DNA from 4 places in the Kitasatospora dryopteridis genome. Region 4 is predicted to be linked to each of the others. Evidence: riboswitches for the same ligand, from Rfam matches in the RefSeq annotation. Region 4 holds a riboswitch; each other region holds the start of a gene.
What was found. Region 4 has a riboswitch for cyclic di-AMP ahead of ACQ614_RS10430 (NlpC/P60 family protein). Riboswitches for the same ligand answer to the same signal wherever they lie in the genome.
Positions count from the first base shown of each region.

Region 1 (7,634 bases), 4.1 Mb from region 4:
GGTCTACCGCGGAAGCTAGTGGACCGACCTGGAAGCTTAGGAGCCATGCCATGGCCCATGTGCTCGGTCAGAACCAGTACGGCAAGGCGGAGAACCGCATCGTGCGGGTCTACCGCGACTCCACCCGGCACGAGATCAAGGACCTGAACGTCTCGGTCTCCCTGCAGGGCGAGTTCGAGGACGTCCACCTCACCGGCTCCAACGCCAACTGCCTCCCCACCGACACCACCAAGAACACCGTCTACGCCTTCGCCAAGGAGTACGGCATCGAGTCGGCGGAGGCCTTCGGCATAACGCTGGCCCGCCACTTCGTCGACAACACCGAGCGCGGCGTGGTGCACAGCGCCCGCATCCGGATCGAGGAGTACACCTGGGACCGCATCCGGACCCCGGACAGCTCCGCCCGCTTCATCGGCTCCGAGGAGGTCGGCCACTCCTTCGTCCGCAACGGCCAGGAGGTACGCACCTCCGAGATCGTCTACGACGGCGAGTCCGTCCAGGTGATCTCCGGCCTCAAGGACCTGGTCGTGATGAACACGACCAACTCGGAGTTCTGGGGCTACATCAAGGACAAGTACACCACCCTCCAGGAGGCCTACGACCGGATCCTGGCCACCCAGGTGACGGCCCGTTGGAAGTACGGCTACACCGGTCGCGACAACGAGCCCCAGCCGAACTGGAACCGCTCGTACAACCACGTGAAGCGCCACATGCTGGAGGCCTTCGCCGAGACGTACTCCTACTCGCTGCAGCAGACCCTGCACGCGATGGGCACCCGGGTGCTCAACAACCGCGCCGAGGTGGACGAGGTCCGCCTGGAGCTCCCCAACAAGCACCACTTCCTCGTCGACCTGGAGCCCTTCGGCCTCAAGAACGAGAACGAGGTGTACTACGCCGCCGACCGGATGTACGGCCTGATCGAGGGCACCGTGCACCGCGAGGGCGTCGTCCCGGTCATCCCCGTCGCCTGACGGCCGGGCCGGCGCACCCGCCCACGGGCCGGACGGCCGCCGCGGGGCACCTGTGCCTCCCCGCGGCGCCCGCACCCCGTCCGGCCCGGCCCGCCCGGCCCGCCCCGTCCGGCGGCCCGGGCGCACCACCCGCCGCACCACCCGCCGCTCCGCCCGCGGCGCCCCCTCAGCCCTCGCCCCCATAGGAGTTCACACCATGGCAGTCCAGCCCCCACCCGCCGACCAGCGGATCGTGATCGAGAACGTCGCCGTCGCGACGGTGGACGCGAACGACACCGAGTACGCCCGCGGCCACGTGGTGATCCTCGGCAACCGGATCGAGTCGGTGGGCGACGGCCCGGCCCCGCAGTGGCTGGACAACGTGGTGCGCCGGATCAACGGCGAGGGGCACCTGGTCACCCCCGGCCTGGTCAACACCCACCACCACTTCTACCAGTGGATCACCCGCGGCCTCGCCCAGGACAACATCCTCTTCGACTGGCTGGTCGCCCTCTACCCGACCTGGGCCCGGATCGACGACAAGCTGGTGCACGCGGCCACCCAGGGATCGGCCGCCGCCCTGCTCAAGTCCGGCTGCACCACCGCCTCCGACCACCACTACGTCTTCCCGCAGGGCGGCGGCGACATCCTCGGCGCCTCCATCGAGGGCGTGCAGGAGCTCGGCCTGCGCTTCACCGCGCTGCGCGGCTCCATGGACCGCAGCAAGAAGGACGGCGGCCTGCCGCCGGACCACGCGGTGGAGAGGACCGAGGACATCCTGATCGCCTCCGAGGCCGCCGTCGACACCTGGCACGACGCCTCCTTCGGCTCGATGCTGCACGTGGCACTCGCGCCCTGCTCCCCCTTCTCGGTCTCCACCGAACTCCTCAAGGAGTCCGCCGTGCTGGCGCGGCGCAAGGGCGTCCGGCTGCACACCCACGGCTCGGAGACGGCCGAGGAGGAGCAGTTCTGCAAGGAGCTGTTCGGCATGGGCCCGACCGACTACTTCGAGTCCACCGGCTGGCTCGGCGAGGACGTGTGGATGGCGCACTGCGTCCACATGAACGACTCCGACATCGCCAAGTTCGCCGAGACCGGCACCGGTGTCGCTCACTGCCCGTCCTCCAACGCCCGCCTGGCGGCCGGCATCGCCCGCGTCCCGGACATGCTGAAGGCCGGCGTGCCGGTCGGCCTGGGCGTGGACGGCACCGCCTCCAACGAGTCCGGCGAGCTCGGCACCGAGCTGCGCAACGCCCTGCTGATCAACCGCCTGCACGGCCGGCCGGACGCCCTGACCGCCCGTCAGTCGCTGCGCCTGGGCACCATGGGCGGCGCCCGGGTGCTCGGCCGGCAGAACGAGATCGGCTCGATCGAGCCCGGCAAGCTCGCCGACCTGGCCCTGTGGAAGATCGACGGCATCATGCACTCCTCGATCGCCGACCCGGTGGCCGCGCTCACCCTGGGCGCCCTGCCGCCGCTCGCCGTGCTCTTCGTCAACGGCAACGCGGTCGTCGAGAAGGGCGTGCTGACCACCGTCGACGAGGACCGGATCGCGCTGGCCTGCGCCCGCGCCGCGAAGGAGCTCGCCTCCCGCGTCTGATCCCAGGACTCCGGGCCGCGCCAGGGACGGTGCGCCACCCGGACTCCGCGGCCCCGGCCGGCCCGCAGCGGGCCGGGGCCGGCCGGAGCACGGCCCCCGGACCCACGGCGAGGGTCCGGGGGCTGCGGCGTGCCCGGATGTGATGGACCTGACACTGGCTGTCCGGCGCCTTGCCCTCCGGGAAGACACTGCTAACCTGCTCGGACGCCCGCGCCATGCGGGCCCCGTCCCGGGACCGCCGAGTCCCGTCCGCCCGGTGACGGCAATGCGAGATGCGACACGGACGGGAGCGGGGGAACCAGGTAAGTCGCCCTGGCCCCGCTTGCATGCTCGCGGACGGCCAGGGCTCGGGGTGAAGCCGCCCTCCGGCGGCCGGGCCACCTGACGGCCCGAATCCGACAGCTCACCTCGCAGGCGTCGTCGAGGAACAACTCCATGCCTGTTTCCGCCATCGCCCTCAAGGTGGGCGCGGTCGCCGGGCTCGGCCTGCTGGCCGTCCCCTTCCTGGGCAGCGCCGAGGCCGCCAACGTGCCCGAGGTGACCCAGGACCGGCTCGCGCCGGTCGCCATCGCCGCGGACACCGCGGCAGCCGCCTCCCTGTCCGTCCACTCCTCCGCCTGCTTCACCGCCCGGAGAATCGGCGTCGCCGTCCGCGACGCCGCCGGCAACAAGCTGGACTTCCCCGGTACCGCCCGCAACGTGCAGATCTGCCCCGACGGGGTCACCGTCACCACCGCCGCCCGCACCCTGCCGGCCGGCGTCTACACCGCCTTCGGCACCTGGCAGGACGGCAACCGGCGCTGGCACAACCTCCCGGTGCAGACGCTGGACGTCCGCAGCACCGGCACCCCGGCGCCGGCCCCGAGCCCGACCACGGCCCCGGTCGCGCCGAGCACCTCCCCCACGGCGAGCGCCACCTCGGCGCCCGCCACGCCGTCCGCGGCCCCGACCACGTCGGCCCCCAGCTTCACCGCCTCCCCGTCGGCGAGCTCCTCCCCCACCTCGACGGCCGGCGCGCCGACCTGGTCGGACGACTTCGACGGCGTGAACGTGCCGCTCGGCAGCTGGAAGGGCTGCTCCAACGGCTCGTCCATCACCGCCAGCCACTGCACCGGGCTGCCGGCCGCGGTGGACAGCAAGTGGTGGGCCTACCCGGACGGCTGGAAGGACACCAGCAAGAACGGCACCTACGCCCCGTCGAAGACGATGTCCATCGCCAACGGCCAGATGAACCTCCACCTCAACCGGGACGCCTCCGGCACCTGGGTCTCCGCGCCGGTGCCCAAGCTCCCGTCCGCCGGCGGTGACGGCGTCCAGTACGGGCGCTTCGAGGTGACCTGGAAGGCCACCTCGGCCGCCGGCTACAAGATGGCGTGGCTGCTCTGGCCGGACGACGGCATCTGGCCGCAGCACGGCGAGATCGACTTCCCCGAGGGCGACCTGAACGGCAAGATCGGTGCGTTCATGCACCGCGCCGACGCCACCTCGGGCAGCGACCAGGACGCCTTCTCCACCGGCGTCCCGACGGCCGGCGCGTGGCACACCTCGGCGGTCGACTGGCAGAAGGACGGCGTGACCTTCTACCTGGACGGCAAGGTGATCGGGCGCTCCACCGCGCGCATCCCCGGCAACGCGATGCACTGGGTGCTGCAGTCCGAGACGGCCCTCGGCGGCACCGTGCCCGCCGTGGGCTCCTCGGCGGACATCGCCATCGACTCGGTCAAGTTCTGGAAGGCCGGCTGACCTTCCTCGTCCGCCTGACCGGCGCCCTCCCCCCGGGGGCGCCGGTCAGGCGGTGCGGCCGAGCGTGGCGAGGTAGCCCCGCCAGCCGCCGTGGCCGGTGATCTCCCGGTGCACCCCGCGCTCGAGTTCGCCTCGGCGCAGCACCATGGACAGGCACGGGGTGCCGTCCTCCAGGGCGATCACGCCGAGCTCCAACTCCGGCGGCTCGCCGGGCAGGACGGTGTCGCGCAGGTGCTCCAGCGGGACGTCGTACAGCTCGCCCTCGATCGCCGAGCCGCTGCCGGGGTCGGGCAGCAGCCCGGGGCAGACGTCCCGGACGGAGAAGAAGCGGTGGCCGGGCGCGGTGCGCACCGGGCCGACCAGGTACTCGGCGACCAGCGGGTGGAACGGTCCGCCGGTCATGGCCTGGCCGTTGAAGAAGATGAGCGCCATGGGGAAGTGCCTCCGAAAACAGGCGTTCCGTACGGCTCCCGGTGCCGGGGCGGCGGGAGCCGTACGGAACGGTGAAATGTGGCGGGCGAGTTCGACGACCTGGAGGGGCGGCGGGACACCCGCGGGCGGATAGGTTGGGGTCAGTCGAGCAGGGGCAGCGCGGGCAGGGTGAGGAAGTCGACGAACTCCTCGGCCAGGGCGACCTGTTCGAAGAGCCTGGCGGCCTCGGCCCAGCGGCCCGCGGCGTAGGCGTCCGCGCCGAGTTCGGTGCGGAGCTCGGCGAGCTCCTCGGCCACGAGCCGGCGGACGAGCTCCGCGGTGGCCTTCTCACCGGTGTCGGAGAGCACGACGCCGTTGTTGATCCACTGCCAGATCTGCGAGCGGGAGATCTCGGCGGTGGCGGCGTCCTCCATCATGTTGAAGATGGCGACGGCGCCGAGGCCGCGCAGCCAGGCCTCGATGTAGCGGACGCCGACCTGGACGGCGTTGTGCAGGCCCGCACGGGTGCAGTGGCCGCCGGCGCCGGCGATGTCGAGCAGCTGGTCGGGGGTGACGGGCTCGGCGGGCGGCGGCGCGTCCTTCTGGTGCGGGCGGTCGCCGAGCACGGCGTCGAAGCTGGCGCGGGCCACCGGGACGAGGTCCGGGTGGGCGACCCAGGAGCCGTCGAAGCCGCCGGCCGCCTCGCGGTCCTTGTCGGCCTTGACCTTCTCGAAGGCGGCCGCGTTGACCTCCGGGTCCCTGCGGGAGGGGATGAACGCGGCCATGCCGCCGATCGCGTGGGCGCCGCGGCGGTGGCAGGTCTGCACCAGCAGGCGGGTGTAGGCGGCCATGAACGGCGAGGCCATGGTGACGCTGTTGCGGTCCGGCAGGATGTAGTGCTCGCCGGCGTCGCGGAAGTTCTTGACGATGGAGAAGAGGTAGTCCCAGCGGCCCGCGTTGAGGCCGGCCGCGTGGTCGCGCAGCTCGTAGAGGATCTCGTCCATCTCGAAGGCCGCGGTGATGGTCTCGATCAGCACGGTGGCGCGGATCGTGCCGTGCGGGATGCCGAGCTCGGCCTGCGCGTGGGTGAAGACGTCGTTCCACAGCCGCGCCTCGAGGTGGCTCTCGGTCTTCGGCAGGTAGAAGTACGGGCCGGAGTTCGGGTCGCCGGTGCCGCGGGCGAGCAGGCGGGCGGCGTTGTGGAAGAAGTAGAGGCCGAAGTCGAGCAGGCCGCCGGCGACCGGGGTGCCGTCGACCAGCAGGTGGGTCTCGTCGAGGTGCCAGCCGCGCGGGCGGACGACGACGGTGGCGAGTTCGGCGGCGGGCTTCAGGGTGTAGGCCTTGCCCGCGGGCGAGGTGAAGTCGATCCGGCCCTCGAAGGCGTCGATCAGGTTGAGCTGGCCTGAGACGACGTTCTCCCAGGTGGGCGAGGTGGCGTCCTCGAAGTCGGCGAGCCAGACCTTCGCGCCGGAGTTGAGCGCGTTGATCACCATCTTGCGGTCGGTGGGGCCGGTGATCTCCACCCGGCGGTCCTGGAGCGCGCGGGGCGCCTCGGCGACCTTCCAGTCGCCCGCCCGGACGTCGGCCGTCCCGGGCAGGAAGTCGAGGGTGCCGGCGGCGGCGATCTCGGCGCGGCGGGTCTTCCGTCGGGCGAGGAGCTCCTGGCGGCGGCCTTCGAAGGCGCGGTGGAGCCCGACCACGAAGGCGACGGCCTCCGGGGTGAGCACCTCCTCGGCGCGGGCGACGCGCGGACCGGCGACCGTGACGACCGGGGCGGCGGACGATGCGCCGACAGGTCCCTGATCTGCAGCCATGGGCAGGACACTCCTTGGACGGTTGAGCCAGCACTGGGGGTTCCTCCGACGGGAACTCCCGAGATCCGGACCCCCCTGCGGGCGGGTTCCGTTCTGTACAGTGGAGCCTAGTTTCCGCGATACAGAATTTCAACGGTTTGTTGATGCGATCGCCGGGACTCTACTCCTCCCCCGACAGCGAAGGAAACACCGGTGGCCAGCACTCCCGCCGCAGACCGGACAGGCACCGACCGCTCCGGCGGCGTGCAGTCCGTCGAACGCGCCTTCCACCTCCTGGAGGCCCTGGCCGACGCCGGCGGCACGGCCGCGCTCAGCGAGCTGTCCGCCAGCTCCGGCCTGCCGATGCCGACGATCCACCGTCTCATCCGTACCCTCGTCCAGCAGGGATATGTCCGACAGGACACGGCCCGTCGGTACACGCTCGGCCCGCGGCTGATCCGGCTCGGGGAGACCGCCGGCCGGCTGCTGGGGAGTTGGGCCCGCCCCTACCTCGCCGAACTGATGGAGGCCACCGGGGAGACGGCGAACCTCGCCGTCCTGGAGGGCGGCGAGGTGGTGTACGTCGGGCAGGTGCAGTCGCGGCGCTCGATGCGAATGTTCACCGAGGTCGGCCGCCGGGTGCAGCCGCACTGCACCGGCGTCGGGAAGGCGCTGCTGGCCCAGCTGCCCGAGGACGAGGCCCGCGCCGTCCTGGGCACCCGGCCGCTGCAGGCGCACACCCCGTACACGCACACCGACCCTGCGGAACTGCTGCGGCACCTGGCGGCGGCCCGGGACTCCGGCTACGTGGTCGACGACCAGGAGCAGGAGATCGGCGTCCGCTGCATCGCGGTCGCCGTGCCGGGCGCCCCGACACCGACCGCGCTGTCGGTGTCCGGCCCCGAGGCCCGGATCAGGGCCCTGGAGGCACAGGACGGCGACACCGCGCTGGTACCGGTGATGCGGCAGATCGCCGCCCGGCTCGGCCGGGTGCTGGCGCCCTGACGGGGCGCCAGCACCCGTGACCGGCAGGGGGGTTCAGCTCAGGCTGAGCTCCCCGGTCTGCGCCGCGGCCACCGAGAACACGGTGAGCTCCGGCTCGGTGCCCACCCGGCGGAAGAGCGCCGGGGCGGCAGG
Region 1 covers NZ_CP192749.1:6,368,280-6,375,913, reverse strand. Annotated here, with positions in the region: gene uraH (hydroxyisourate hydrolase) at 1-19, shown strand, start outside; gene pucL (factor-independent urate hydroxylase) at 51-971, shown strand; gene ACQ614_RS28710 (8-oxoguanine deaminase) at 1,168-2,550, shown strand; cyclic di-AMP (ydaO/yuaA leader) riboswitch at 2,807-2,982, shown strand; gene ACQ614_RS28705 (family 16 glycosylhydrolase) at 2,986-4,293, shown strand; gene ACQ614_RS28700 (allophanate hydrolase-related protein) at 4,339-4,725, opposite strand; gene aceB (malate synthase A) at 4,866-6,518, opposite strand; gene ACQ614_RS28690 (IclR family transcriptional regulator) at 6,711-7,502, shown strand; gene ACQ614_RS28685 (antibiotic biosynthesis monooxygenase) at 7,536-7,634, opposite strand, start outside.
Region 1: it holds a riboswitch for cyclic di-AMP, as region 4 does, so the genes downstream of both, ACQ614_RS28705 (family 16 glycosylhydrolase) here and ACQ614_RS10430 (NlpC/P60 family protein) in region 4, are expected to answer to the same signal.

Region 2 (7,634 bases), 580 kb from region 4:
GTCCGCCCCGACGAGCTGCACCAGGCCTTCAACTTCCAGTACCTGGGCACCTCCTGGGACGCCGCCGAGCTGCGCGGGGTCATCGACGTCTCGCTCGACTCGATGCGCCCGGTCGACGCCCCCACCACCTGGGTGCTCTCCAACCACGACGTCACCCGGCACGCCACCCGCTTCGCCAACGAGCCGGGCCAGGGCACCCAGATCCGCACCGCCGGCGACCGCGAGCTCGGCCTGCGCCGCGCCCGCGCCGCCAGCCTGCTGATGCTGGCGCTGCCCGGCTCCGCCTACGTCTACCAGGGCGAGGAGCTCGGCCTGCCGGACGTCACCGACCTGCCGGACGAGGTCCGCCAGGACCCGTCCTTCTTCCGGGCCTCCGGCCAGGACGGCTTCCGCGACGGCTGCCGGGTGCCGATCCCGTGGTCCGGCACCGAGGCCCCGTACGGCTTCGGCCCCAACGCCGGCGGCCCGAGCTGGCTGCCGCAGCCCGCCGAGTGGGCCGGGCTGAGCGTCGAGGTCCAGACCGGCGACCCGACCTCCACCCTGGAGCTCTACCGCTCCGCGCTGGCCGTCCGCCGCGCGCACCCCGCGCTCGGCGCCGGCACCGAGGTGACCTGGCTGGAGGCGCCCGAGGGCGTGCTGGCCTTCCGCCGGGACAGCGCGCAGGGCTCCTTCGTCTGCACCTCCAACACCACCGGTGCGCCGGTCCGGATCCCGGCTCCCGGACGTATCCTGCTGTCCTCCGCGGACACCGAGGCCGCGGACGGCGAGATTCTGCTGGCAGCGGACAGCACCGTATGGTGGGCGGTCTGAGATGGTTGCAATAGGCTCTGGGATCGTGACTACGGCGCGACTCTCGGACATCGCGGCGCAGGCGGGGGTCAGTGAAGCCACCGTCAGCCGCGTACTCAACGGCAAGGCGGGCGTCTCCGCGACCACCCGCCAGACCGTACTGGCCGCCCTCGACGTACTCGGGTACGAGAGGCCCACCCGGCTGCGGCAGCGCAGCGCGGGTCTGATCGGTCTGATCATCCCGGAGCTCAACAACCCGATCTTCCCGGCGCTCGCGCAGGTGATCGAGCAGGTGCTCAGCCGGCACGGCTACACGCCGGTCCTGTGCACCCAGACCCCCGGTGGCTCCACCGAGGACGAACTCGTGGAGCTGCTGGTGGAGCGGGGGGTGGCCGGCATCGTCTTCGTTTCCGGTCTGCACGCCGACACCACGGCCGACCACGAGCGGTACAACAAGCTGATCGGCCGCCAGGTGCCGTTCGTGATGATCAACGGCTACAGCGAGCGGATCGCCGCGCCGTTCATCTCGCCGGACGACCGGGCGGCGATGTGGATGGCCGTCCAGCACCTGGTCGAGCTCGGCCACACGAAGATCGGCCTCGCGATCGGGCAGCGGCGCTTCGTGCCGGTGCTCCGGAAGGTCGAGGGCTTCCGGGCGGCCGTGCAGGAACTCCTCGGGCTGACCGAGGAGGAGGCCGACGGCTGGGTCCACCACACGCTGTTCAGCGTGGAGGGCGGGCACGCCGCGGCCGGTGTGCTGCTCGACAAGGGCTGCACCGCGATCGTCTGCGGCAGCGACATGATGGCGCTCGGCGCGATCCGCGCGGCCCGGCAGCGCGGACTGTCCGTGCCGCAGGACGTCTCGGTGGTCGGGTTCGACGACTCGCCGCTGATAGCGTTCACCGAGCCGCCGCTGACCACCATCCGCCAGCCGGTGGAGGCCATGGCCACCGCCGCCGTCGACGCCCTCCTCGAGGAGGTCGGCGGAAACCCCGCGCAGCGCGCGGAGTTCATGTTCCAGCCGGAGCTCGTGATGCGCGGCTCCACCGGCGCCAGCGTGCGCTGACCCCCCGTCGAGCCCCACCGGGCAGCGGCACACCCGTACGGCCCCGGAGAGCCCTCTCTCCGGGGCCGCAGCCGTCTCTGGGGGGCCTTGTGGCAGCCACTGGGGCGCGGGCAGCCACCAGGGGCGCTGGGAGGTGCCCTCAGTGCCCCTGGTGGCTGCCTCCGGGGCCGTCAGGCGATCCCTCAGCCCTCTTCGACGGTGCGGTGCGGGCGGGCGGTGCGTTCGGCGTCGGCGGCGTCGCCGGTGCGGGCCTCGGTGCGCCGGCTGCGGGCCAGGTAGTCGCGGACGACGAGCTCGACCGCGTCCTGCGGGTTGCCCGCTCCGGCGGCCAGCATGACCTCGATCGCCAGATCGGCGTCCAGTGTGACGGTGACCTTCGCTGCCATGGCGGCTCCTCAACTCCGGGGGAGCGTCAGCCTATCCGGGCGGGAAAGCGGGAAGAGGCGGGCAGGCCGAAGCCCCGGAGCGGCGGAAGGCTGCTCCGGGGCATCGGTCGGGAGAGGGGCGCCCGGGCCGTGGGACCCGGTTACGGCTTCGGGCGCCTGGCCCCGGCGTACGGGACGCCGGGGCGGGGTGGATCAGACCCGGCCGGCGAAGTCCGGCGCCCAGTTGGCGATGGTCTGGACGCGCACACCGGCGCGCGGGTTGGCCGCCTCGACGTACTTGCCGTCGCCGATGTACATGGCGACGTGGTGCACGCCCGAGTTGGCGCCGTTGTTGGACCAGAACAGCAGGTCGCCCGGCTGCAGGTTGTCCAGCGAGACGCGGGTCGAGTAGTCGGCCTGGTCGGCGGCGACGCGCGGGACGGAGATGCCCGCGGCGCGCAGCGCGGCCTGGGTGAGGCCGGAGCAGTCCCAGCCGCCGTTGCCGGTGCCGCCGTAGATGTAGGCCTGGCCCACCTTGGAGAGCGCGAAGTTGACCGCGGCGGCCTTGGAGCCGGTGGCGGCCTTCGCGGCCGTGGTGGTGGTGCTCGCCTTGACCGCGGTGGCCGGGGCAGCCTGCGCCTTGGCCGGGGCGGCCTGGGCGGCCTGGGCGGTGGCGGCGGTGCCGAGCGACAGCTTCTGGCCCGGGTAGATGGAGTGCGGACCCTGCTTCAGGACCGACTTGTTGAGCTCGTAGAGCTTCTGCCAGCCGCCCTGGACGTGGTTGCGCTCGGCGATGGTCGACAGCCAGTCGCCGGCCCGGACGGTGTAGGTGCCGCCGTGGTTCCAGCGGTTCTGCTGCCAGGACTTCTTGCCCTGCCAGGCCTTGCCGTCCTGGGAGGTGCCGGCGGAGGCGGTGGAGCCGCTGCTCGCGGTGGTGGAGCCGGTGCTCGGCGCGGCCGGCTTGGCGGCCGTGCTGCTGCCGGTCGAGGCGGTGGTGGTGGAGGACGAGCCGCCGGGGTTGATCTCCGGGGCCGGGCCGCCCTTGGTCAGACCGGCCTTGACCGAGCAGACGGGCCAGGCGCCGGGGCCCTGGACGGCCAGGACCTTCTCGGCGATGGCGATCTGCTGGTCCTTGGTGGCGAGGTCGGCGCGGGCGGCGTAGGCGCCGCCACCGAAGGAGGACCAGGTGCTGTTGGTGAACTGGAGGCCACCGTAGAAGCCGTTGCCGGTGTTGATGTGCCAGTTGCCGGTGCTCTCGCACTGGGCGACCTTGTCCCAGGTGGCGACCGTGGCGGCGGAGGCGGTGCCGGCGGCGAGGGACGGGATCGACAGACCGATGCCGACGACGCCGGTGGTGGCGAGAATGCGGCGGCCGCGCTTGGAGTTGATGGACAGCATGAAGGAGCGTTCCTCTCCCACGCCTGCGAGGTGAGCTGTCGGATTCGGGCTGGAGTTGCCCGGCCGCCCGCGCGGAGGCAGCGGTCTTTCCGCTGTTTCCGCGCGCGCGGCTTCACCCCAAGCCGAGGAACGGCGCATGGCCGTTCCCGGGCGACTTACCTGGTTCCCCCGCCCCTGCCGAAGTGCGTTTCGCATTGCCAGTCGGACCGCCGGCAGGACTCGGCGTTCGGGCCAACTGGGTCCGTGTGACCACGAACGTGGGAGGACATTAGACAGAGTTAAGTTCAAACCGCAAACATGTGTGATGCCGATCACAGTCGATCTTGAATGAATTCATGATCGATTCTTCGGTGTGATTGTGATCGACTTCGGCCGCTTTTGCGCAAAACTCTTGGGCTGAAACGGGCTTGTTTATGCTTCAGGCGTCGGGCCCGGGCAGGGCCCCGGGGGGAGGGGTGGGCCGATCATGGAGCACGGTGACGGGATGCCCGAGGGGGCGCCGCGGCGGGTGGGCTCGCACCGCCGCCCCGGGCGCCGCCGACTGCTCGGCTGGATCGCCGCACCGGTCGCCGCCGCGGCGGTCGGCGGCGGGGAGTTGGCCCGCCGGGCGCTCGCCGCCCCGTCCGCCCCGCCGCCGGCCTCCGCGGCACCCTCCGCGGGCCCTGCAGGGGCTTCTGCCGGGCACACGCATGCCGCCCCGGCCCCGGCCGAGCCCTCGCCCTCCCCGGTCGATCTGACGGGCCGCCGCTGGTCGGACGCGGCCGGCTGGGGCGGCGCCGTACCCGGCCCGAAGAGCGCCGTGCGGATCTCCGACCGGGTGCTGCTGGACGCGGATGCCGCGGTCGGCTCGCTGCTCGTGGAGCCGGGGGGCTCGCTGGTCTTCGCCCCCGGGCGCAGCGTCGCGCTGGCCTCGGCGGGCAGTGTCGAGGTGCGCGGCACCCTGGTGCTGGCTCCCGCGGACGGCTCCGTGCATGCCCTGAGATTTCCCTCTGCGGACGAACGGTCCTTCCGGGGCGGCGGCATGACGATGGTGGAGGGGGACACCGGCCTCTGGGTCACCGGCTCCGGCTACCTGCGACTGGACGGCGCCGCCAAGACCGCGTGGGTGCGCGCCGCGGCCGCGCTGAAGGCCGGCGCCACCGAGCTGCAGCTGGCCGAGCCGCCGACCGGCTGGCAGCCCGGCGACGAGCTCGCCGTCACCCCGACCGGACCCCCCGACGAGGGCGACTTCTCCACCCGGTACGATCTGTGCACGATCAGACGGATCGACGGCCGCACCGTCACGCTGACCGCACCCCTGGCGCACGCCCACCCGCGCGTCGCGGTCGGCGGCGGCGTCACCGCGGGCGCCGAGGTGCTCAACCTGACCCGCAGCGTGCGGATCGAGGGCACCCCCCGCGGTCGTACCCACGTCCACCTGACCAGCTCCCGGCGGGCCGACGTCCGGCACGCCGCCCTCCGCTGGGTCGGCCCCCGCAAGGCGGGCAAGGAGACCTGGAACGGCACCCCGGTCACCGAGCCGGTCCTCGGCCGGTACGGGCTGCACTTCCACATGCTCGGCGACGCCTCCCGCGGCACCGCCGTCGAGGGCGTCGTCGTCCGCGACGCCGGCAGCCACGCCTTCGTCCCGCACGCCAGCCACGGCATCACCTTCCGCAGCTGCATCAGCCACGACACCTGGGAGGACGCCTACTGGTGGGACGGGCCGACGGACACCCGCACCCCGCAGGAGCCGTCCGACGACATCGCCTACGAGTCCTGCGTGGCCTCCCGCACCGTGTACGAGCCCGCCCCGCGCGGCTACCGGCTCACCGGCTTCTCGCTCGGGGCGGGCACCGGCGGCACCGCCCGCGACTGCGTGGCGGTCGGCGTCCAGGGCGCCGCCGGCGCCTCCGGCTACGAGTGGCCGGAGACCAGCGAGGGCGTCTGGACCTTCGAACGCTGCCTCGCCCACAACAACCTGCAGAACGGGATCTTCGTCTGGCTGAACGCCCGCCACCACCACACCGTCGACCGCTTCGTGGCCTACCACAACGGCGGCTGGGGCATCGAGCACGGCGCCTACCTCAACGACTTCGACTACACCTCCGGCGTGCTGTACGGCAACGCCGCCGGGGGAGTGGCCGTGCACGCCCTCGGCCGCGACAAGGGCACCGTCTTCGACGGCATGCTCATCGACGCCGCGGGACAGTCCGACTACGCCGTCGCCACCGCCAAGCACCAGCTCGCCGGAACGACGGTGACGATCGGCCGGAGCCGCCTGACGGGCTACCGGAAGGCCGGAGTGGCCTTCCGCGCCGCCCCCGACGGTGAGCCGGACGACATCGCGGTGCTCGACTGCTCCTTCGGCGGCAACGAGGTCTGGCTGGACCCGCAGTCCCCGCCGCCCACCCGGATCGTGCTGCGCAGGGCCGGTGAGCGTCAGGCCGTGCGGCTGGAGCCGGGCGCCGGCAAGCCGCAGTGGAACGCGGCGGCGGCACCCGTCGCCGTGGACGGCCCGCCCCGTGCCGTCAGCACCCCCTCGATCCGGCTCGCGGACGCTGCGGCGCCCACCCGGCGGCTGCCCGTCTGAGGAGCGGGCCCGACGCGGACTCCCGTTTCATGCGGATCCGGTGAGGGCTGTGCAGGCCCGGTGTGCGCGTAGGGGCATGGCGAAGGGCCCCGACCGCTCCGGTCGGGGCCCTTCGCTCGTGCTCACTGCTCGGCCGCGGGCTCCTCGGCCTCGGCGGCCTGCTCCTCGACCGGTGCCGGCGCGGGCAGCGCGGCCAGGTACGTGGAGGCGATCAGCTGGCCGACGGCCGGGTAGGCGCCCAGCGGCGCGGCGCTCGGGCAGCCGGTCTCCTCGGCGGCGGTCGCCAGCAGCTCCGAGTCGGCCTCCGGGCCGATCACCAGCGGAGCCAGCGCGGGACGCTGCGAACCCGTGGCCTTCAGGTGGTCCACCGCGGCGGCCACCGAGCCGGGCACGTCCAGCGCCGCGGCCACCACCGGCACCGCGAGGCGGGCGGCCAGCAGCACGCCGGTGATCCCGGCCGCGGCAGCGGCCTCCTCACCGCCGGACACGGTCAGCACCACGCCGTCGGCGGAGGTCGCGATGGCGAACAGCCGGGCGCGGTCGGCACGGGCCAGACCGGCCTCGGAGAGGCGGACGTGGACGGCCTCGGCGAGCAGCGGGTGCGGGCCCAGCGGATCGGTCACCGGGGAACCGGCGCCCGCCGCGACCTCGTGCAGCTCCGTCAGGAAGCCGTGCGGGCCGGGCAGCAGCGGGACGACGATCGGCGGCGGCGCGCCGTTGCCGGCGGCCATGGCCAGCAGGCCGGCGACGGTCGGGGCGTCCTCCGCCTCGTCCGCGAGGTAGCCGGCGGCGATCTCGATGCCCGGCTGCTCGCCGCGCACGATGGAGAGCAGCTCGTCGACGATCGGGCGGGCCTCCGGGCCGGCCGTGGCCGGCACGGCCAGCAGCAGGGCCGGGGAGCCGGCCGGGACCTCGGGGCGCTCGGGACGGCGGTGGCGCCCCCGCGCACGGGAGCCTGGCGTACGGACGGGCAGTGGCGCGCCCGGGATGGCTGCGGTGCTCATGGCGGAGATCGTAGGACATTCCGGGGTCCGGACTGCAGTCGACTCCCGTGAGGGGTTGGTGGTGACGGCGCAAGCCCGGACATAAGCGCGCAAAGCTCTACGCCGTGCGCCGGATGCGTGCGTGACGCGGCTCACAGTGGCTGATGTGACTGCGCGTAAGCTCCGATACGAAGGTTGAAGATCGACGGGCCGCAGGGCCGCCCGCACCCACCGTGATCGTCCCGGTGGACCTCTGGGTCGGCTTGCCCCGGTTTGCCCGGCTTGATGCACCCGGATTCGACGCTACTGATGAGTCAAATGCACGCGCTTTGTCCCGTGCTGATGCACGTGCAGGCCAGCTATCATCACGTCAAGTGAGGCGAACGCCAGGCTTTGGGAGAAGACCATGGGTGACACGTACAACGGCATGGCGGCGACGGACCTCGACGGGGTGGTCTGGC
Region 2 covers NZ_CP192749.1:1,712,805-1,720,438, reverse strand. Annotated here, with positions in the region: gene ACQ614_RS07840 (glycoside hydrolase family 13 protein) at 1-810, shown strand, start outside; gene ACQ614_RS07835 (LacI family DNA-binding transcriptional regulator) at 812-1,855, shown strand; gene ACQ614_RS07830 (hypothetical protein) at 2,038-2,241, opposite strand; gene ACQ614_RS07825 (transglycosylase family protein) at 2,434-3,618, opposite strand; cyclic di-AMP (ydaO/yuaA leader) riboswitch at 3,624-3,822, opposite strand; gene ACQ614_RS07820 (hypothetical protein) at 4,085-6,190, shown strand; gene ACQ614_RS07815 (hypothetical protein) at 6,313-7,194, opposite strand; gene ACQ614_RS07810 (DUF397 domain-containing protein) at 7,580-7,634, shown strand, end outside.
Region 2: it holds a riboswitch for cyclic di-AMP, as region 4 does, so the genes downstream of both, ACQ614_RS07825 (transglycosylase family protein) here and ACQ614_RS10430 (NlpC/P60 family protein) in region 4, are expected to answer to the same signal.

Region 3 (7,634 bases), 420 kb from region 4:
CACCCTGGAGGTGATCATTCGGGGATAAGTTCCTCGGTCTCCTCGTCGCTGGACAGGCGCGGAGCACCGGCGACCAGCAGGTCACCACCGCGGACGTTGCGAGGCGTGAGCGTGAAGGACACGCGATGCGTACGCCCCCGGGACACCCCAGCCTCGGTCTCCGCGCCAACGGCCCACAGCTTGAACCCGGCCTTCGCCTTCGCGTCCGCCCGTACCTCGACCTCGAACTCCATCTCCACCGGACCCACCGCGAACACCACGTCCGGATGGCTTCCACCCACGGCTGCCGCAGCGATGAGCTCGTCCCGCACGGCCGCCACCGCATCCACCAGAAGAATATCCACTGCACCCATCCCGATCCGACGTCCCGTCATGAATGCGACCACCGTAGAACCACCCACCCGCATCATGCAGCCAAATCCGAGCTCCACAGATGGCTCTTATGAGGGCGAGGCCCCGCCATTAGTCTTCCGGACTGAAGGCCCTTCCCGGCATGATCCGGACCAACGACGGACCAAACTGGGCCGAAGATCGAGAGTGACATGGTCAGAGCGTGTTTGGTCAGCGGCCTGTAAATCTGCTGGTTCTCCCGGCCGAGGCCGTAGACCATGGCCGGCATGATGCTCGCGGGGCCGCGGATCACCGCGCCAAGGATGCTGTTGCTCAACCGGGTCGACTTCGAGCCGGGCTGCTACGTCTTCACGCTGGATCAGCCGCTCTTCCTGATGCCGGGTGATCAGGTGTGCGCCGAGGCGCGCTCTGTAGCCGTTCTACGGGCCTCAGGGGCGGTCGAGCGGCCGTCGGGCGACTGGGCCACCGAGCGGTGGGCGTACAAGCTGCTGTGAGCCGCACCGTGCCCCTTGCGTGCCCGTTCGGCCAGGCCTCGGCGGGGAATCCCGGGGAACAACGGCGAGGCGCCCCGCTCCCCCGCAGGTCAGCGAGTCGCCAGCTCAGCCCACATCCAGTGCCGTCGTCTTCCAAACTGGCCACGCGGGTTCGATTCCCGTCGCCCGCTCCAACACGAAGGCCCCAGCTCAGCGACCTGATCGCAGAGCTGGGGCCTTCGTCGTCTGAGGGAATTTCAGGCCGCCACGCCCGTTCCGTGCCCGTGGACGGCCTCGCTCACCAGTCCACGGACCGCCCGCACGATCGACCGCTCGTGCTCTGTTCTGCGTCACGGAAGTGGAGACCGCCGACTCCCACCCCGGCGCACGCCCTCTGCCGAGCCCCGGCCGGGGGGGTTGCGGCGCGGCGCCACGCCCGTGGGCCCTGCGAACACCACCCCGTTTCCCCTCCGGGGCGACCGAGCGGTGGTTGTTCAGGCTGTTGCGAGGCCCTCTGTGTCCGCACGTTCGCAGTCCGCCGGTCGTGCTGTTGCCCGCCCATTCGGCCGGGGAGAGCCTGGAAGGTGAGGCGAACATCGGCGGCGGCCCCCGTCCCCGGGCGCTGGCCGTGTGCCGGCGGAACGGGGTGGTTCCGATGGGAACAGGGCAGCAGACGAACGTACCGGGCGGCGGTCAGCGGTGGCGGTTACCCCACTGGCGGTTCTTCACCTGGGTGATCCTTCTCTTCAACCTGGTCATGCTGATCTGGCTGGTTTCCGGTGTGGCCTCGACCGCCCGGGACTGCGACGGCCTGGTGGGCAACGCCCTGACGGACTGCGAGGCGAGCAACGTCGGGACCGGCATCGGTGCGACGCTGATCGTCGTGCTCTGGGCCATGGGTGACGTGATCCTCGGCGTGCTGTGGCTGGTCACCGACCGGCGGGGGCGGCGGGACTGCCCGGTCTGCGGGAACGGTGTCCGGCGCGGCGTACTGGTCTGTGGGAGTTGCGGATACGACTTCCGCGCCGCGGCCGCGCAGCCGCAGGCCGGCGGAGAACGGCCGAGGCCCGGCCCCGGGATCGGTTGATCCCCGGGTCGGGCCTTCGGGTGTGGTGCCGTGCGGCGGTGTGCGTCAGACGCGGACGCCGTGGGCCGCGAGGTACGCGACCGGGTCGATGTCGGAGCCGTACGACGGGGTGGTGCGGATCTCGAAGTGCAGGTGCGGGCCGGTGACGTTGCCGGTGGCACCGGAGAGGCCGATGACCTGGCCGGCGGTGACGGTCTGGCCGACCGATACCTTCAGCGCCGAGAAGTGGGCGTACTGGGAGTACTTGCCGTCGGCGTGCTTGATGACGACGTTGTTGCCGTAGGCGCCGCCCCAGCCGGCCTCGACGACGGTGCCGCCGGCGATGGCGTGGATGGAGGTGCCGGTGCTGACGGCGAAGTCGACGCCGGTGTGGTAACCGCTGGACCAGTTGGAACCGGCCTTGTGGTACGGGGTGCCCAGGCCGGAGGAGACCGGGGCGACGTAGCCGGAGGCGGCCGCGGCCGGCTTGGCGGCCTCGGTCTTCGGGGCGGCGGCGGGCTTCGGGGCAGCCGGCTTGGCGGCCTCGGTCTTGGGGGCGGCCGGCTTCGGGGCGGCCTGGACCGGGGTGCGCTTCTCGGAGCGGGAGGCGGCGGCGGTGTCGGCCTTCTTCGCCTCGGCCTGCGGCGCAGCAGCCTTCGGCGCAGCGGCCTTGGGAGCAGCAGCCTTGGGAGCAGCGGCCTGCGGCGCGGCGGCCTGCACGGCGGCGCCGCCGACGGCCAGCTTCTGGCCCGGGAAGATCAGGTTCGGGTTGCCGCCGATGACCTGGCGGTTGTCCTGGTACAGCTTCTTCCAGCCGCCGTCGACGTGCTGCGCGTTGGCGATCTTGGAAAGGGTGTCGCCGCGGACGACCTTGTAGGTGGTGTCGGCGGCCGGAGCGGCAGCGGGAGCCTGCGCGGGCGCGGCGGCCTGGGCGGCGGCCGGCGCAGCAGCCTGGGCGGCGGCCGGGGCCGCGGCGGGGGCGCTGTGGGCGCTGGCGGCGGTGGCGGGGATGGCGATGGCGGCGGCGGCCACACCGGTGGCGACGGCGACGCGGGACAGACGGGTGCCCAGAACGGACATGGAGTTGTTCCTCTCCGACGCCTGCGAGGTGAGCTGTCGGGTTCGGGCGGGGAGTTCGCCCGGTCGCGAAAAGGCGCGACTTCACCCCAAGCCGTCCCGGATTGCCCGGTGCGGCGACTTACCTTGGGTCCCCCGCTCCTGCCGTGCACGGAATGGTGCGTGACCCCGGGCGGCGGCAGGACTCGGCGTTCCGCCCGGTGGCCCGCCCAGCCGGTGGCCGGGCAGGACTCGAGGAAAACCCGATGGGCGCCTCGGAGGCAAGCGTCTCGGCCTCACGGACCGTCGACGGCCGCCCGGAGGGTCACTCTCCGCCCGCGAGTGGTGGGCGGAGCGCAGTCGATGCAGTGACCGTACGTGTCCGGATCATCAGCAGTCCGGCAAATCGGACACCCCGTGTGCGCGGCCGGTCGCGGCCGGGCACGGATCATGGCCCACCCGGTGACGCTGGTCACGCGGGCCCCTCTGCAGGCCGTCGGCCCGGGCCGATAACCTCGCTCGCGATCGGTGTTCGAGCCCCTTTTCGAGCGAGGAGTCGCGGGTGCGGCCGCAGTCCCGGCTGGACGTGATCCAGCGCAGCGTGGTGCGCGAGATGGCCGCCCGGTACGGGCAGCGGTTCACGGTCGAGGGCAGCGTGGTGCGCGGCCCGGGGACGACGGCGGTGGCGGTCCGCGAGCATCCGGGAGAGGGCGGTGCGGCCGGCCATGTGGACCTGGGCTTCGTGCTGAACCTGGGGCAGGCGGACGGCCCGGTGGTGTGGGACTGCACGGCGGGCCTGGGCCGCACCGAGGAGGAGCGGCTCGACAGCGCGGTACGGATGTGGGCGACCACCACGGCCGCGGCCGTGGTGGAGCTGCAGGACGGGCGCGGCGAGCACGCCGACCGCTGCCGCCCGGCGGAGCTCCCGGGATGGCAGGCGGTGCAGGGTCCGGCTGCGGTCTTCGGTTTCGGCAGCGACCTGCTGGCGGAGTGGCTTGCGGACCACCAGGTGCTGCCGGCGCTCGCCGGGGCCCTGGCGCTGTCGGCGGGCACCGGTGTGACCGGGGTGAAGCTGTTCCTCGGCGGCCGGGCCGGGGAGGACGTCGCCGAGGTGCGGATCAACGGCACCGTGTCGGAGCAGGCCTCGGCCGCGCTGCGCGGCCTCGACTGGCCGCGCGGCGAACGGCTGTGCTGGGCAAGGCTGTTCGTCCTGCTGGTGCCGGACGGCGCGGCGGCGGCGCAGGCCGCTCCGGCCGCCGCCGAGGTGCCGCCGGCCGCCGCGCCGGCCGTGCGGCGCGGGCTGCTGGCGCGCTGGCGGCGGGCCGGGGTCGGGCAGTAGGGCGGGTCAGCTCGCCACGGACGAGATGGTCTTCGCCAGCTGGTTGAGGAAGTCCTGGATCGGCCGGGCCGCCGTGGACTGGCTCACCATGAAGCCGAAGAGCGCTGCGACGATCGCGTGGCTGGTCTTCAGCTGCTTGTTGCGGATGAAGATCACGACGATGACGCCGAACAGGAACAACGCGGAGACGGAGAAGGCCACCCGGACTCACTTCCTCAATCTGTGGCGGGGGTTCGTGCTGGAACCCCGTGTCGAAACCGGACCGCGGCCTGCGCCGACCGTCCCTGGCACGAGTCGACCGATCCCGCCGTCGTGGAGGTGCCCGTGGCGCCGATACCGCCTGCTGTCTGCCGCACCTGCCGCCCCCAATCCCCCGAGCATCGACCAGCCCACCCGGACTCAGTGTGGTCGTTCGTGCTGCCTGCGTAAAGGACTAGCCGGGAGCCCGGGGCGAAGATCCTGCCATGTGAGACGAATTTCCGCCGACCGAGACGATAGCCCATGCCTTCTGACGAACCGTCGGCGGGGCCGGGTGTCAACACGCCGGAATGGCCAATCGGCAGGCCCGTGGCCTGTGTTCCACCGGGTGGTCCGGCTGTGAGGATTGGCCGAAGATCACTCCCCAGGGGTTGACAGACGCTACTGGCGCCACACCAGCAGCACGGCGCGATCGTCGTTGACGTCCTTGGCGACGGTCTCGATGAGGCGCCCGGCCGCGCCGCGGAAGCCGTTGACGACGAGCCGGTCCGCCTCCCCCATCAGCCGGTCCATCCCCTCGCCGAGATCCCGGCCGGGGATCTCGACCATGCCGTCGGTGCACAGCAGCAGGACGTCCCCGCGGTCGAGGCGGCCGCGCAGGCCCTCGAACTTGGCGCCGTCGTAGATGCCGAGCAGCGGGCCCTCCTCGGACTCCTTGACCTCCCAGCGGCCGGTGCCGCCGCTCCGCTGCATCCCCGGCAGATGGCCGGCGGAGAGCAGTTCGTACTGGCCGGTGTCCAGGTCGAGCACCAGGTGGACGGCGGTGGCGAAGCCCTCCTCCCACTCCTGGCGGAGCAGGTAGCCGTTGGCGGCGGGCAGGAAGTCGTGCGCGGGCAGCGAGCCGAGCAGGCCGCCGAAGGCGCCGGAGAGCAGCAGGGCCCGGGAGCCCGCGTCCATGCCCTTGCCGGAGACGTCTGCCAGGACGACCTCCAGCATGCGGCCGCCGGGGCCCGTCCGGGCGGCGACCACGAAGTCGCCGGAGAAGGACTGGCCGCCGGCCGGGCGCAGCGCCATGTCCGCGGACCAGCCCTCGGGCAGCCGGGGCAGTTGGCTCTGCACCCGGAGCCGTTCGCGGAGGTCGAAGAGCATGGTGCCGCCGCCGCGCCAGGGCACGCCGACCCGGCTGCGGAACTGGGCGAGCAGCAGGCCCGCGACGCCGACCGCGCCGACCACCAGGGCGGCGCCGGGGGTGACGCCGTAGACGTAGGTGTCCGGGTTCTCGCTGGCGACCCGCTCGCCGGTGTGGATGAGCGACTCGGTGGAGAGGCCGACCGCGGCGGCCGCGTACAGCAGCACCAGGGTGCCGGGGCGCAGCAGCAGGGAGCCGGCGAGCACCGGGAGCACCAGGGAGGTGGGCGGCACCCAGGCGGGTATCCAGATGTTGAGGACGACGAGCACCGGGACGGCGGCGAGGAAGAGGGCGAAGGCGAGCCAGTCGGGTGCGGCACCGCGGAAGTAGTCGACGCCGGTTCGGCGCAGGGTGCGGCGGGCCCGGCGGAGCCTCGTGCGCAACCGGGCCGTCACGGGCTCCCTGGCCGCGCTCGCGGTGGGGCCCGTCGCAGTCGTCCGGGGCGTGGTGCCCTCCGTGCTGCCAGCCATGGGGTCCGACCTTATCCACGGTTGCGGGTCGGCGTCGACGCCTGCGCCGGGGCTGCGCGGGCTCCCGGGTGCGGTGCGGCGGGTTTCGGCCGGGTGGTGGGGGCGCCGTTCCCGGTGCGCCCCGGGGCGCGTGGCGGCGCACGCGCGCCCGGTGGTGACGGGCTGCCGGAAAAGTCGGTCGCGTACGGTGCGCCGCCGGTGGTAGGGGTGACCGTATGACGACAGGAGAAGCCGCGGCACTGACGGTTCGTCCGCTGGCCGCCGAGGAGTGGGACGGCTGGTACCGCCGCCTGGAGATCGCGTTCGGCGGCGAGGAGGAGGAAGCGGAGGAGCGCGCGCTGTACCGCTCGCTCACCGAAGTGCATCGCGCGCTGGTGGTGTGCGACGGCGCGGAGCCGGTGGGTGGCGGCGGCGCGTTCAGCTTCCGGATGGCGGTGCCCGGCGGGGCGGTGCTGCCGGTCGCGGGCGTCACCATGGTCGGCATGCTGCCCACGCACCGCCGCCGCGGCGGACTGTCGGTGCTGATGCGCCGGCTGCTGGACGACGTGCGGGCCGCCCGCGAGCCGCTGGCGGCGCTGACCGCCTCGGAGCCGGGCATCTACGGCCGGTTCGGCTTCGGCGCGGCGGCCTGGCGGATGGCGGTGACGGTGCCGTGCCACCGGGTGTCGCTGCCGGTGGCGGACAACCCGGCGCTGCGGCTGCGGCTGGCGGACCCGGTGGAGGCCTCGCCCGCCTGCGAGGAGCTGTACGCGTCGCTGGTGCCGCTGCGCCCGGGCCGGCTGGAGCGCCGCCCGGGCTGGGAGCGGCATCCGCTGCTGGACGTGCCGTCCTCCCGGGGCGGCTACTCGCCGCGCCAGTGCGTGCTCGCCGAGGACACCGAGAGCGGCCGGCTGCTCGGCTACGCCCGCTACTCGTCGAAGGTGTCCTGGACGGAGGCCGGCAATGCGGCGGGCCGGGTCAAGGTCCGGGACATCGAGGCGGTGACGCCGCAGGTGTACGCGCGGCTGTGGCGCTATCTGATCGACATGGACCTGGTCGACACCGTGGAGGCGGGGAACCTGCCGGTGGACGATCCGCTGCTGCACCTGGTGTCGGACGTACGGCGCCTGGAGGCGCGGCTGGCCGACTCGCTCCACCTGCGGCTGGTGGACGTGGGGGCGGCGCTGGAGTCGCGCGGCTATGCGCAGCCGGTGGACGCGGTGCTGGAGGTGGTGGACGGATTCTGTCCGTGGAACGCCGGCCGCTGGCGGCTGAAGAGCTCCGGCCCGGGCCGGGCGACGAGCTGTGTCCGCACCGGCGCACCGGCCGATCTGGTGCTGGACGTAAGGGAGTTGGGGGCTGCCTATCTCGGCGGGACGACGCTCGCGGCGCTGGCCGGGGCGGGTCTGGTGGCCGAGCTGCGGGCGGGCGCGCTCGCGCAGGTGTCGCGGGCCTTCGCCTCGGACGTGGCGCCCTGGCTGCCGCACGGGTTCTGACGGCCCGTGCGGCCCAG
Region 3 covers NZ_CP192749.1:2,715,005-2,722,638, forward strand. Annotated here, with positions in the region: gene ACQ614_RS12360 (trypco2 family protein) at 15-431, opposite strand; gene ACQ614_RS12365 (hypothetical protein) at 609-845, shown strand; gene ACQ614_RS12370 (hypothetical protein) at 1,369-1,911, shown strand; gene ACQ614_RS12375 (M23 family metallopeptidase) at 1,957-2,970, opposite strand; cyclic di-AMP (ydaO/yuaA leader) riboswitch at 2,974-3,138, opposite strand; gene ACQ614_RS12380 (DUF6348 family protein) at 3,509-4,285, shown strand; gene ACQ614_RS12385 (hypothetical protein) at 4,292-4,486, opposite strand; gene ACQ614_RS12390 (PP2C family protein-serine/threonine phosphatase) at 4,925-6,142, opposite strand; gene ACQ614_RS12395 (GNAT family N-acetyltransferase) at 6,358-7,617, shown strand.
Region 3: it holds a riboswitch for cyclic di-AMP, as region 4 does, so the genes downstream of both, ACQ614_RS12375 (M23 family metallopeptidase) here and ACQ614_RS10430 (NlpC/P60 family protein) in region 4, are expected to answer to the same signal.

Region 4 (7,634 bases):
GACCTGTCCGTTCCCCAAGACCGGTGACCGTCGGCCGGGCCGTACGCAATAGGCTTGGACGACCGGACCCGGGACCATCCGAGAGGACCTCCGATGACCATCGCCGCCCCCACCGCCGAGACTCGCTGGCGCTGCACGCTCTGCGGGAACCTCACCCGCTTCGACGTGACGCGCTCGGCCCGGGTGGTGGAGTACCTGCACTTCGACCTCAGCGGCGAGTCGAAGGTGGAGGAGACCGAGGTGCTCAGCGAGACCCTCGAGTCGGTCCGCTGCCGCTGGTGCAACGCCGTCGACCAGGTCGAGCTCGTGGCCCGGCCCGGGGCCGAGGCCGCCGCGGAGCAGGCCGAGGACGAGTCGAAGGCCTGAGCCTTCCGCTTCCGACACACCCCGGTGGAGCTCCTGCGCCACCGGGGTGTGTGGCGCGGTGCCCGGCTGGGCACGGTAGACGGGACAATTGCACAGAGCGGTGCATTCGAGGGCAGCGGCCACCGGCCGCGCGGGCCCGGGGAGCAGGATCGGAGCCGAGGACGTGGTGGACGCAGCGAGCGGGCCGGCCGAGCCGCAGGGGCAGCAGCCCGCTGCGGACGCGGAGCTGCCGGACGCTCCCGGGGCCGGGCCGACGGCCGGGGACGCGCCGTCCGAGCAGCTGGACCGCCCGCTGCCCGAAGGGGTGCGCCGCCGTGTGGTGGGCATCGCCGCCGACGCCCTGGGTGCCATCCCGGTCGGCGAGCTGCCGTCCGGCCTGCGCCCGTACGCCAAGTTCACCCCCGCCCGGCGGGCCAAGTACGCGGGGACCGCGCTGGCCGCGGCGCTGGACGCGGAGCCGGTGTTCCGGGTCCGGATAGCCGATCGGCTGCGGCTCGGACAGCCCGACCTGGTGAAGGCGCTGGAGTCCGGGACCGTTCCGGCCGCCGCCGATCCGATGGACGTGGCAGCCGCCGCCTACCTGCTGCGCCCGGTCGGCTGGAGCCGGCTGGTCGTCGACGCGGGGGACGAGGTCGAGCGGGCGGACGCCGAGGGCGCCGCCGCGGAGGCCGCCCGGGTGGTGGAGAAGCTCCAGGCGGAGCTCACCGAGGTGCGCGCCTCGGCCCGGGCGGACCTGGAGCGGCAGCGGGCCGACGCGGAGGGGGTGCGCCGGGAGGCGGAGTCGCTGCGCAAGCGCGTCCGCTCCCTGGAGAGCGACACCCGGCGCGCGCAGGCGGAGGTCCGCAAGCTGCAGGCCGAGTTGGACGCCGCCCGGGCCGCCGCCGCGGCCGAGCGCAGTGCGGCGGAGGGCGAGGCGCGCCGGCTGCGGCACCGGATCACCGAGCTGGAGACGGCCGCCGAGGCCGGCCGCGTTCGGCGCGCGAGGGCCGGAGCGTGGAGGACATGCGGCTGCGGCTGCTGCTCGACACCGTGCTCCAGTCGGCGCAGGGCCTGCAGCGGGAGTTGGCGCTGCCGGTCTCCCAGCTGCGGCCAGCCGATCTGGTGGACGCGGTGGAGCCCGGTTCGGCGAACCCGCACGACGTGGCCCGGCGCGGGCTGGCCGAGGACGACCCGGCGCTGCTCGACCAGCTGCTGGCGATCCCTCAGGTGCATCTGGTGGTGGACGGCTACAACGTGACCAAGACCGGCTATCCGGCGCTGCCGCTGGAGCAGCAGCGGATGCGGCTGCTCGGCGGGCTGGCGATGCTGGCGCAGCGCACCCAGGCCGAGGTGACCTGCGTCTTCGACGGGCAGGACCTGGACGTTCCGGTGATCATGGCGCCGCCGCGCGGGGTCCGGGTCCGCTTCAGCCGCACGGGGGAGACCGCGGACGAACTGATCCGCCGCCTGGTGCGGGCCGAGCCGCAGGGCCGGCCGGTCGTGGTGGTCTCCACCGACAAGGAGGTCGCGGACGGCGTGCGGAAGGCGGGAGCGCGTCCGGTCGCGTCGATTCTGCTGCTCAACCGGCTCGCCAGGCCCTGACGGGCCGTCGGCCCAGGTGGCGGGGTTGTGTCGGGGTGGTGAAATCCGGGTCCGCGCGACAAGTTCGCCCGGGCGGGGAGTGGCGCCGAGGGCGGATCTTCACTAGGGTCTGGCGTCAAACCTATTTTCCGGACGTCCACTCGATCGGGTGAGTCCAGCAGGAAGAAGGAGCTAGTCCCTTGGCCTCCCACCGCCGTCCCAAGCAGCCGAGCCGCGCGCGGGTCACCGTGCTCACCGCTGCCGCCGCGACTGCGGTCGCCCTCTCCGCCCAGGCCGCCGCACACGCCGCGCCGGCCAAGCCGAGCAAGGACGAGGTGAAGGTCCAGGTCGACAAGCTGCTCGAGGAGCAGGAGCAGGCGGCCGAGAAGTACAACGGCGCCAAGGAGCGGGCCGACCAGCTCCGCAAGCAGGCCGACCAGCTGCAGGACCAGATCGCCCGCGGCCAGGAGCAGCTCTCCCAGGTGGCGTCCGGCCTGTCCGCGGTGGCGGCCGACCAGTACCGCACCGGTGGCGTGGACCCGACGGTCGCGCTGATGCTGGACTCGAACCCGGACAACTACCTCGACCGGGCGTCCAGCAACGAGCAGGCCACCGACACCCAGGCGTCCACGCTGAAGGGCCTGCGGGACCAGCAGCGCCGGCTGGACCAGCAGAAGCAGGAGGCCGCGGCCATCCTCGCCGAGCTGGACAACTCCACCCAGGCGCTGAACGACGCCAAGGCGGACGTCCAGAAGAAGCTCTCCGAGGCCCAGCGCCTGCTGAGCACGCTGACCGCCGCCGAGCGCGCCGCGATCCTCGGCAGCGACCGCGCCTCGCGCAGCGACGACCGCTACGACGTCGGCAGCCTGCCGCCGGCCGCGGGCTACGCGGCGACCGCCGTCTCGGCGGCGATGGGCAAGCGCGGCACCCCGTACGTCTGGGGCGCCACCGGCCCGAACTCCTTCGACTGCTCCGGCCTGATGGTGTGGGCGTACGCCAAGGCCGGCGTGTCGCTGCCGCGCACCTCGCAGTCGCAGGCGAGCGTCGGCACCCGCGTCCCCTCGTTGGCCGCCGCCCAGCCGGGTGACCTCGTCATCTACTACTCGGACGCGCACCACGTCGGCATGTACGTCGGCAACGGCCTCGTCGTCCACGCGCCGCGCACCGGCGACGTGGTGAAGCTGATGGATGCGGACATCCTGCCGATCAAGACCATTCGCCGCGTCTGACCCATCGGTAGCAATTCAGACATATGCCTCACCTGCGGCGTTTCTGACGTCGCATGACACGCCCGGGCGCGTCGTGATCACTGTGTGATCTCCGACACGCCCGGGCGTCGGCTTTGTCGGGCGTGCGGTGAAAACTCGTCAGCCGAGCGTGGATTATCGGTCACGGGCAGTCGCAATCACATTTTCACGACAACATTCCCCCGATGTTTTTCTGACAAGGATTTGAACGGATCACGGATCGGTTACTAGGGTCATGACCCACGGACCGCCGCACAGTCGAGCGCCCAACCCGGGCGACGGTGGCGGTCACCGCCGAGTCCGCGACGCAGCAGGGCAGTCCGACTGCCCACGGGGAGCCCCTGCGGGGGCGCTGTCGAACGGAGCCGGGGAACCACGTTTCCCCCGGGGTGAATCGGCGTCAGGTCGGCCGCGCCGGCCGGGCCGCGGATCGGACCGCGGACCGTGCAGGGGTGGCCGTGAGGCGTCGTAGGGCAATGCTTCCGGCCCGAACCCGTCAGCTCACCCGGTAGGCGGTGTGAGGAAGAAGGAGTCCGCCTTCGTGGCGTCCCATCGTCGTCCCAAGCCCGTCGGCCGTACCCGCGCCTCGATCCTGACTGCGGCAGCCGCCACTGCGGTGGCACTTTCCTCGCAGACCGGTGCGTACGCCGACCCGGCACCCACCAAGGAGCAGGTCGCGGCCCAGGTCGACCAGCTCAACGAGCAGGCCGAGGCCGCCAACGAGGAGTACCTCGCGGCGACCGAGAAGCAGCAGGACCTGCAGAAGCAGGTCACCCAGCTCCAGGACCAGGTCGCCCGCCAGCAGGCGGAGGTGAGCGGCGTTCAGGGCCGCCTCGCCGAGGTGGCCGCCCAGCAGTACCGCGACGGCGGCATCTCGCCCACGGTCAAGCTGATGCTCTCCAGCAACCCCGGCGACTTCCTCGGCCAGGCCGGGGCGGTCAGCCGGATGAATGCGACCCAGGCCGACACGCTCAAGTCCTTCAAGGCCGAGCAGGCCAAGCTGGACGTCCAGAAGACCGAGGCCGAGCACAAGCTCGCCGAGCTGGACACCAGCACCCGGGCCCTCAAGGCCAAGAAGGAGGAGTTCCAGGGCAAGCTGGCCAAGGCCAGTGCCCTGCTGAACACCCTCACCCAGAAGGAGAAGGACGATCTGGCCGCCGCCGAGGCCCGTGCCGCGGCTGCCGCCAAGTCCACCGCCGACCGGGCCTCGCGCGACACCACCCGTACCGACCTCGGCACCGCCGACGTGCCGACCGGGTCCTACACCGCGCGGGCGATCGAGGCCGTGAAGTCCAAGCTGGGCTCCCCGTACGTGTACGGAGCCACCGGCCCCAACCAGTTCGACTGCTCCGGTCTGATGCAGTGGGCGTACCGCCAGGCCGGCGTGTCGATCCCGCGGACCTCGCAGTCGCAGGCCGGTGCGGGCACCAACGTCGGCACCAACATCGCCAACGCCAAGCCCGGCGACCTGGTCATCTACTACGGCGACCGGCACCACGTCGGCATGTACGTGGGCGGCGGCCAGGTGATCCACGCGCCGCACACCGGCGCGGTGGTCCGCTACGTCTCGGCGACCGCGATGCCGATCTCGGCGATCGTGCGGGTCTGACGTCCCGTCCGGCGGCCTGCCGCGGGCCCGGCTCCCCAGGGGCCGGGCCCGCGGCCGTTCCCGCAGGCAGGTGGGCCGATTCGGCCGAATGTCCGATTGAAGGTCAAATATTCGCGGATGGCAGGGTTTGGACTAGATCGGCGGGACTCGCTAACGTCTGCCCCCGGACCTCCGCGAGGACGACCGCCCGTCGGGGCGGCCGCGGGCGTCCGGCCGCAGGAACGGAGCCGCCGCCGCATGTCCGTGCACCGTCGCCCCCAACTGCCGGGCGGTCACGCCCTCGCCCGAGCGCTGGTACTCACCGCCGCGGCCACCACCGCCGTGGGCGCCTCCGTCGGCACCGGCGCCTGGGGCGCCCCCGCAGCGCCGACCGACCCCTCCCGGCGGACGGCCGACGTCAAGTCCAGGGTCGACCGGCTCTACGACGAGGCCGAGCAGGCCAGCGAACGGGCGAACGCCGCCCAGGAGGAGCAGCGGAGGCTGCAGGACGAGGCCACCCACCTCCAGGAGCAGGTCGCCACCGGGCAGGAGGAGCTCAACGGCCTCTACACCGACCTCGCCACCGCCGCCGCCGCGCAGTACCGGGACGGCGGCCTCGACCCGGCCGTCCGGCTGATGCTGGAGTCCGACCCGGCCGCGTACCTCACCCGGGCCCGCGCCCTCGACCAGGCCGCCGGCCGCCAGGGCGAGACCCTGCACCGCGTCCTCGAGCGCCAGCGCAGGCTCGACCAGCGGCGCGCCGAGGCCACCTCCAAGCTCGCCGAGCTGGAGGACGTCCGCCGCTCCCTCGCCGCGAGCAAGGAGGAGATCCGGCAGCGGCTCGGCGACGCCCAGCGGCTGCTCGGCGGCCTCACCGCCGCCGAGCGCGCCCGGCTGGCGGAGGACGACGACGCCGCCGCGGCCCGCCGCGCCGCCCGGGGCCCCGAACGCCCCGACCTCGGCGACCGGCCGGCCTCCTCCGGGCGCGCGGCTACCGCACTGGCCGCCGCCATCAGTAAGATCGGTTCTCCGTATGTGTACGGATCGACCGGCCCTCGTACCTTCGACTGCTCCGGTCTGATGTACTGGAGCTGGCGGCAGGCCGGAGTCTCCCTGCCGCGCACCTCGCAGGCGCAGGCGAACGCGGGGCGGCGAGTGAGCCTGTCCGAGGCGCAACCGGGAGACCTGGTGATCTTCTACAGGGACATGCACCACGTCGGCATGTACGCCGGCGGGGGCGTCGTCGTGCACGCCCCCTACCCGGGCGCCCGGGTCCGCTACGAGAGCGTCAACGCCATGCCCGTCAGCGGGGTGGTGCGGGTCTGAGCACCGTCCACCGGCAGCCCGGCCCGTCCGGCGGGGAGGCCGAGCCCCTGGTCACCGACCTGCCCCGGCATTCCGCGGCGGGCCGTTCCGCACCTCCCGCCGGAGGGCGGCTCTCCCGGCGCGCCGCGCTGCTGCTCGCCGCCGGCGGCCTCCTCCAGCTGTCCGCACCCCGCGCCGTGCCCGCCGCCGACCTGCGGGCCGCAGCCCTGCTGCCGCAGGGCGTGCCGAACGCCGGCATCCGGGCCCGGATCGACGACGTGCTCGCCGACCGGGCCCGCGCCCTGCTGCGCGCCGACCGCGCCGCGCTGCTCGCCGGCACCGCCCCGGCCGCCCGCGCCGCCCAGGACCGGGCCGCCGCCAGGGTCGCCGCCGTGCCCTTCTCCGCGGTCGAGTACCGGATCAGCGAGATCGGCGAACCGGGCCCCGACGGGCGGCTCACCGTCACCGCGGGCCTCTCCCACCGGCTGCGCGGCATCGACGAGCATCCCGCCGTCCTCCCGCGCCGCCTCACCTTCGACCGCACCCCCGCCGGCTGGCTGCTCTCCGGGGACGAGCCCGACGGCAGCGCCGCCCTCTGGGACCTCGGCGAGACCCGGGTCGCCCGGGGCGAGCGCTCCCTCGTCCTCGGCCTCGGAACGGCCGAGGAGCTCGCCGACCTGGCCTCCGTCGCCGACCGCGCCGTGCCGGCCGTCTCCGAGCTGTGGGGCGACGGCTGGCCCGGCCGGCTGCTGCTGCTCAGCCCCGCGACCGAGCCCCAGTTCGCCCGGATGCTCGACGTCGCCGCAGGGTCGTACCAGGGCATCGCCGCGGTCACCGTGGCCGCCGGCGGCGAGCCCGCCGCCACCCCGGCCGACCGGGTGCTGGTCAACCCGGAGGCGTTCCGCGGGCTCAGCGACCTCGGCCGCCGGGTGGTCGTCACCCACGAGGCCACCCATGTGGCGACCCGCGCCGCCACCCGCAGCTGGACGCCGCTCTGGCTCTCCGAGGGCGCCGCCGACTACACCGGCTACCGCGGGGCCGGCCGCACCCCGAAGCAGATCGCGCCCGAGCTGGGCCGGGACGTCGCCGCCGGCCGGGTGCCCACCGCGCTGCCCGCCGACGCCGACTTCGCCGCCGGCGCCCCCGGCATCGCCCAGGCCTACGAACAGGCCTGGCTGGCCTGCGAGATGATCGCGAACAGGTACGGCCCGCAGCGGCTCGTCCGGCTCTACCGGGAGGTCGGCGCCATGGGCGATCCGGCCAGGCTCGAGGCCGTGCTGCGCGCCGAGCTCGGCCTCGACCTCCCCGCCTTCACCAAGGCCTGGGCGGCCGAACTGGTGCGTCAGCTGCGTCGCTGAGACCGGCCGGCAACGGGGGCGGCGACGCCGGAGTCCCTATGGCCGGCCGGTCTTGGCCGCCGCGAGCCCGGCGGCCAGGCCCTCGGCGTCGATCAGGCCGCCGTGCGTGCCGGCGGTGGTGCAGGCGTGCGCCCCGGCCACCGAGCCCGCCAGCATGCACTCCTCGGCCGGCCGCCCGGCCAGCCAGGAGTCGAGGAAGCCGCTGACGAA
Region 4 covers NZ_CP192749.1:2,294,199-2,301,832, reverse strand. Annotated here, with positions in the region: gene ACQ614_RS10445 (hypothetical protein) at 94-366, shown strand; partial or broken gene ACQ614_RS10440 (NYN domain-containing protein) at 593-1,947, shown strand; gene ACQ614_RS10435 (NlpC/P60 family protein) at 2,127-3,155, shown strand; cyclic di-AMP (ydaO/yuaA leader) riboswitch at 3,514-3,704, shown strand; gene ACQ614_RS10430 (NlpC/P60 family protein) at 3,715-4,782, shown strand; gene ACQ614_RS10425 (NlpC/P60 family protein) at 5,020-6,087, shown strand; gene ACQ614_RS10420 (hypothetical protein) at 6,264-7,424, shown strand; gene ACQ614_RS10415 (carbohydrate kinase family protein) at 7,461-7,634, opposite strand, start outside.